DNA from 2 places in the Serratia sp. TSA_7 genome. Region 2 is predicted to be linked to the other one. Evidence: predicted binding sites of a transcription regulator. Region 2 holds the regulator's gene; the other holds the start of a gene.
What was found. Region 2 encodes LexA, which represses DNA repair genes until DNA is damaged. Its sites were predicted from a motif close to TNCTGTATGTACATACAGNA; they were not measured.

Region 1 (3,420 bases), on a different contig from region 2:
GGAGAAACGCCGGTGTCGTGGTCGCTCAGACGAGTGCCATTGCCGTAGTTAGCTTTGGAGTCTGCACGCCATACCATACCACCCAGACGAGTGTAGATATCCAGATCGTCTGCAATTGGGTAGCTCAGTTTAGCTGCCAGTTGAACGCCCTGTGCTTTGAAAGCACCGTTGTTCACGCTGCCTTTGTAAGGCATACGGCCAAGCCAGTCATAGCCCAGCTCGAAGCCCAGGTATTGGTTCGCCTGGTAACCCAGGAACGCGCCAGCACCCAGTTGATCTTTATGGGTCGGACCATTGCCGATACCATTCTGGTAACCGTTGCCGTAGAAACCAGTGTCATGGTACTGGGACCAGCCCAGTTTAGCACCGGTGTACCAGGTATTATCTTTTGGGGCGGCTTGCGCTACGGTAGCGAAACCAGCCAGTGCCACTGCTAATGCGATAGCTGTCTTTTTCATTTTGCGCCTCGTTATCATCCAAATAGGCAATGAGCTTTAAAGCTGTTTTAAGCCCTTGGTTAAATTCCTTCGCCAAGGTTTGAGCCCTCGTTTGTTACTCGGCCAGTTTTTCTGGCGTTATAGAGCAACCTTGGCGATGTAAAGTCTACAACGTGGCGCGAAAGTTACAAGTGTGATGTGATAAAGCTCTAAAAAAAAACGCAGAATCGTACATATTTACTAACACTAACCGGTAAAAAATGGGGCAGTTTAGCCTGCATTTTTTCGTGCGGAACCGCAGTGGCACTCGCTTTGCACCTGATCCATCAAAGGTTCCCACCCAAAGAGATAAAAATGATGGGAAAAATCCTAAATTTACTTAATGATACAAAGAAGACTGAATTTTTAGCATGGAACACTGTCCGTGAGTCGGGTTTGTGTCACGTTGTGGACGCATAATGAACCCATAAGCGTTACCCAATTCTGCTGCACGCCGTAATTTTAGACGATCCTCTTCCGTAAGATCGGGCAACCACCCGAGAACCACACTGTAGTTACCTGTCAGAAGTGCCTTTTCCATCGCTTCAACGGTGGCAAGCGGAGTGATTTGGCTCAGTTGCACGACCTTATTGATTGGCAAACCAGACTGCTGTAGCCACAATCTACTGAGTTTTTGTTGTGGGGTTAGCCATAACAGCCAGCGTGACTGTCTGCCTAACTGTTGCAACAGGGGGAGCAAGAGTTGCGCCACCGCGGGTTGATGCTCGTTGTAAACAAGTTCACTGATAAGGCCATTTTCTTTACCGGCATCCGAGTTTTCCGCAGCATTGTTCGCCGCAAAAGAGGTCTGGCTGAAATGGGGTTTGTAGAGTGATTGAGTACGCATAAAGTATCCCGCCCGTAGTGTCACTGTATGTTTATACAGTACATCTGGGCATGAATAAGATCAACTCAAATTTTCGTAGTGCCTCGCATAATTGCGATTATTTTTTAGACGTCCTGTTTTTATGATTGGCAGGGCTGCGGATAGTGCGTATTTTTCTAATTACTTGTTCACGTTACTTTTATTTCATTGATGTGAGAAATAATACAATTAGAACCTACACAAGGAGAAGCTTCATGAAAGGGACATCTACAGGAAGGGTCAAACAGGCCAAAGCGTGTTTCTACGCACTAGGGAGCATTACTACGCGCTCGCAGTTTGGCGGTTATGGGCTGCTGGCTGATGGCGTTATGTTTGGGGTGATAGCGGAAGACGAGCTGTATCTTCGAGCGACGGATAGCCTGGAGCCTGCCTTCCGCGCCCGTGGAATGGTCAATATGGTTTACTCCAAACGGGGCGTACCAATCACCCTGCGTTATTACTGGGTCGATGAGTCTCTGTGGCAGGCGCAGGATGAGCTTGTTGGATTGGCGCGGCAGGCCATCCGGGAGGCCCGCCTGGAACTTCAGGTCAAAATGGGAACGCATGGCCGGCTGAGAACGTTACCGAACATCGATATCAACATGGAGCGTTTACTGTGGCGGGCCGGTATTCGCAATGTCTATGACTTGCGCTTGAATGGCGCCAAACGGAGCTATCTACGGTTGTTGCAGCAGCAACGCAATTTAGGATTGCGAGTGCTGCTTTCCTTAGGCGGGGCGATTGCCGGTTATCACCATGCCGCCTTGCCACTGGCCCTGCGCAGTGAGCTAACCGAGTGGTTCGAACATACCATGGTCCTGCTTAGTCATGGGCACACGCCTGGAATCAAGGGGTTGATGAAAGATCTGGCGTGATCATGCCGATTTAGCTATCTGCTCTTTTAACGTCATGAGCTCCGGCAGCAGATCAATTACCAGCCCTATCTGCTGTAATACCAGTTGCTCTTTGCTTTCTGGTTCTGGAGCCGCAAGTTGGATGCGCTCGGCAAGGCTTTCTAACGCTTGCGCGATGCGTCGGCCGTCTTGTTCTTCCTGATGCAAGGCGCCATCGACATAGCATACGGCATCATTCAGCAACTCCAGCGTTGCGGGATTGTTCATGTGTTCGCGGTGTGCGCCCAATGCGGAGATATAACTCAACAAGGTGTGGTTCAGGCACAGCAGGCGAAAAGCGGCATCCTGAACCACCTTATCGGCCTTTGGATCGGCCGACATGTTTGAAATCACCGAGGCCAACTCTGCGTCGCTATTGTGTGCATCCCTGCGGGCGATACGGTACGGCAAACCGTTATCCTTACCCTGATGGTATTGCACCAAAATCGCATCCAGATACCGGCAGTTGGCATTCAACGTTTTGCTCACCACGGCCGCCAATTGGCGAAAATGCCAATCTGGCCAGATAAAACTCACGGCTGCCCAAGCGATGGCGCATCCCAAAAGGGTGTCGTAAACGCGTGGCGCAGCCACTTCAAAGCCCTCACCCAGCAGGTTAAAGCACAGCAGGACGAGCAGGGTGATAAACATGGTTGCGTGCGCGTACTGCACGGTACGAAAAGCAAAAAACAGGACGCCGGCAATGACGATTAACACCATCTGGCCTTCCTGCGAGGGGACAAAATAGAGGATCGGCAGGCCGATAAGAATACCGGCAAGCGTACCTATGATACGCAGCGCCAGCCTGCGGCGCGTGGCATTGTAATTGGGCTGGCAAACAAACAGGCTGGTCAGCAGGATCCAGTAACCGTGCTGCATGCCGGTAAACTGAATAAAAGCATAGCCGATGCACAGTACCACAGACATGCGAATAGCATGGCGGAATAAGGCTGACTGGGGCGTCAGATGGCGGCTAATGCGCAGGCGGATGTCGCTCCAGCCGGTGAGCCGGTCATCTGACAGACTGTTCTCTTCCGCCTGGCCGTCGGCCAGCGCCTGCTCGGATTCGATATTCGCCAATTGCGCATCAATCGCGCGCAAATTTTTCAACAGGTGCGATAGCGCTTTGGTCAGCTCACGATTTTCCTGGGTGACGGCCACGCGGGCCAAAGCTTCATCAATGCGG
Region 2 (3,420 bases):
TTTTGTGCGATAGTTTTGTCCGTGCCGTGTTCGGTCGCCATTCGGCGCAGCGAAACGGTGTTGGAGAAACGCACGAAGCTGTCGCGGCCCAGCCACAGGACGGCGAAGAATTTCTGGACGCCGTTCAGCAAGCGCAGATGCGGCGTGCCGTGGCCTTCTCGGCCTGGGGAACGGCCAAACATCACCGACACCGGCAGCATCTGAATATCGAGATCCGGATTGCTGCGGTGCAGATCCAGATAGTCGTGAAACAGTTTTACCGACTCTTCTTTCGGTGTGTAGTAGCGGAACACGCGCGGGCCGTCGTGAATAAACACATGGCTTGGCAGTACGGTGCCGTCTATCTCCAGCGGATTGAGGGGGTCGGGCAAATCCTGCGCCAGGCACTGGGTGCGCAGCGTCAGTAAATCCGCCTTGGAATTATAAGGTAAAACATACAAAATCGGCCGTGAGGGATCCAACCCTAACTCCGTGACCGGATCTGAAGGGATAACCTTACTTCTTACCAACAATTTAAGTGGTAAATTCAATAATTTATAATAAATTTTACGCCAACCTGACATAACAACGTGAAGCCTCTTGTTAGCAATGCGCCGCAAGCATACCAGAAACCGGGTAGCAGATCTGTGGTGTTGGAAAACCGTGAGCCGGGAGAGTTTCCTGACCCAAGCTCTATAATTATGACTTACCTCTGTGAAAGGCACTAAAAAACATGGCAAACCAAGCAACCGGCCTGACCCGTATTATTAAAGCCGCCGGCTACTCATATAAAGGCTTTTCTGCTGCCTGGCAGCACGAAGCCGCATTCCGCCAGGAGCTGGTGGCGACCGTGCTGGCTATCATACTGGCGATCTGGCTGGATGTGGGTGCGATAGCGCGCATTTTACTGATCGGATCGGTGCTGTTGGTCGTGATCGTCGAGATGCTGAACAGCGCGATTGAAGCCATTGTCGATAGGGTGGGCACGGAACACCACGAGCTTTCCGGGCGGGCGAAAGATATGGGGTCGGCGGCGGTAACGCTGACGATCATACTGGCGCTGTTTGTCTGGGGTTCGGTACTCTGGCAACACTTTGCCTGAGTGGAACGCTCCGTTGCGGCGGGGCGCTAATCCCTGATTTTTATTCATTCTTCGGTTCCCAAGCCGCGCTTACCTGTATATACTCACAGCAAGACTGTATAAACAAACAGGGGGCGGAATGAAAGCATTAACTACCAGACAACAAGAAGTCTATGATCTGATTCGCGATCATATTTCGTCAACTGGCATGCCGCCAACGCGCGCCGAGATCGCCATGCGTCTGGGGTTCCGTTCGCCAAATGCTGCAGAAGAACATCTGAAAGCGCTGGCGCGCAAGGGCGTGATCGAGATCGTCTCCGGCGCTTCACGCGGCATTCGCCTGCTGATGGAAGATGAAGAAGGTTTACCGCTGATTGGCCGCGTGGCCGCCGGTGAACCGCTGCTGGCGCAGCAGCATATCGAAGGGCACTATAAGGTGGATCCTTCTTTGTTCAAACCGAGCGCGGATTTCCTGCTGCGGGTCAACGGCATGTCGATGCGTGATATCGGCATCCTCGACGGCGATCTGCTGGCGGTGCATAAAACCCAGGACGTGCGGAACGGCCAGGTAGTTGTGGCGCGTATTGAAGATGAAGTTACGGTCAAACGCCTGAAAAAACACGGCAATGTGGTTGAACTGCTGCCGGAAAACAGCGAGTTCCAGCCTATCGTGGTCGACCTGCGTCAGCAAAATTTCACCATTGAAGGTCTGGCGGTCGGCGTGATCCGCAACGGCGACTGGATTTAATCGCTGCGCCTGAACGTTGTCCTCTGATTTAAATCGCCCCAGCTCTGGGGCGATGTCATTTCTGATTCATTCAAACCCTACCGCCACGGGAACATTTCACTATGCGCCTGCTTTCTGCCTTCACCAGCGATACTGATAAAGCCCTATGGCGCCTTGCGTTACCCATGATCTTTTCCAATATTACCGTTCCGCTGCTCGGGCTGGTGGATACTGCGGTGATTGGCCACCTGGATAGCCCCGCCTATCTGGGTGGCGTTGCTATTGGTGCCATGGCTACCAGCTTCCTGTTTATGTTGCTGCTGTTCCTTCGTATGAGCACTACCGGGCTGGCGGCACAGGCGCTCGGTGCACAGGATCCTCAGGGGTTGGCGCGCGCTTTTATGCAGCCGTTGTGGCTGGCGGTGTTGGCCGGTGTGGCGATTGTGCTGCTGCGCCACCCGTTGATCGATATGGCGTTGCAGATCGTGGGCGGCGATGGCGCGGTGCTGGAACAAGCGCGGCTATTCCTCGAAATCCGCTGGCTAAGTGCGCCGGCGGCGTTGGCCAACATGGTGATCCTGGGCTGGCTGCTTGGCGTGCAATACGTGCGTGCACCGGTGATCTTGCTGATTATCGGTAACCTGCTGAATATCGTACTGGATATCTGGTTGGTGATGGGGCTGGGTTGGAACGTGCAAGGGGCGGCGACGGCGACCGTCATCTCTGAATATGCCACCCTGCTGCTGGGGCTATGGCTTGCCTGGCGGGTGATGCGCATACGAGGCATTTCCGCGCCGATGCTGCGCCAGGCCTGGCGCGGTAATCTGCGGCGCCTGCTGGCGCTGAATCGCGACATCATGTTGCGTTCACTGTTGCTGCAAGCGTGTTTTGCCTCACTGACCATTTTCGGTGCCCGGCTTGGCGGCGACGTGGTGGCGGTAAACGCGGTACTGATGAATTTGCTGACCTTCACGGCCTACGCGCTCGACGGCTTTGCCTACGCGGTAGAGGCGCATTCCGGCCATGCCTATGGCGCTCGCGACGACAGCCAACTGCGCAAGGTATGGCGCGCCGCCTGTCGCCAGGCTTGTTTGGTGGCACTGGCTTTTGGGGTGCTGTATGCCGTTGCCGGGCAGCAAATCATCTCGGCATTAACCTCTTTACCCGAGTTGCGTACGCTGGCGAGCCATTATCTGCCGTGGCAGGTGGTGCTGCCGTTGGTCGGTGTGTGGTGTTACCTGCTGGACGGCATGTTTATTGGCGCGACCCGCGGTGCCGAAATGCGCAACAGCATGGCGGTGGCGGCCGTCGGCTTCGGCCTGACGTTGTTTACCGTACCTGTATTGGGCAACCACGGATTATGGCTGGCGCTGGCGGTGTTTCTGTCGCTGAGGGGCATTGCGCTGGGCTGGTTCTGGCACCGTCACCGGCTGCGCGGTACCTGGTTTAGGGGGCAATAAGACAGAGAGCTTTATAGATAATTGAGTAATTTTTCTTATGTTTTTTATTTATATTTGCTTACATGTTCCCAAGAGCCATTCCAGTCGGGTAGCACCTTGTTTGTTAGTGTCTTTTTCTGGTTAATTGTTTTTTTATGGCTTTTTATTCTGGTTTTTGTTTGGTTGTCGTTATC

Region 1: a site for LexA is predicted at 1,345-1,364, ahead of sulA (SOS-induced cell division inhibitor SulA). Genes of this name have one in related genera too.

The regions. Positions count from the first base shown of each region.
Region 1 covers NZ_JBQZFU010000001.1:128,085-131,504, reverse strand. Annotated here, with positions in the region: gene ompA (porin OmpA) at 1-458, opposite strand, end outside; gene sulA (SOS-induced cell division inhibitor SulA) at 817-1,323, opposite strand; gene ACUTQW_RS00715 (TfoX/Sxy family DNA transformation protein) at 1,557-2,216, shown strand; gene yccS (YccS family putative transporter) at 2,217-3,420, opposite strand, start outside.
Region 2 covers NZ_JBQZFU010000011.1:55,348-58,767, forward strand. Annotated here, with positions in the region: gene plsB (glycerol-3-phosphate 1-O-acyltransferase PlsB) at 1-563, opposite strand, end outside; gene ACUTQW_RS23085 (diacylglycerol kinase) at 713-1,081, shown strand; gene lexA (transcriptional repressor LexA) at 1,200-1,808, shown strand; gene dinF (MATE family efflux transporter DinF) at 1,910-3,247, shown strand.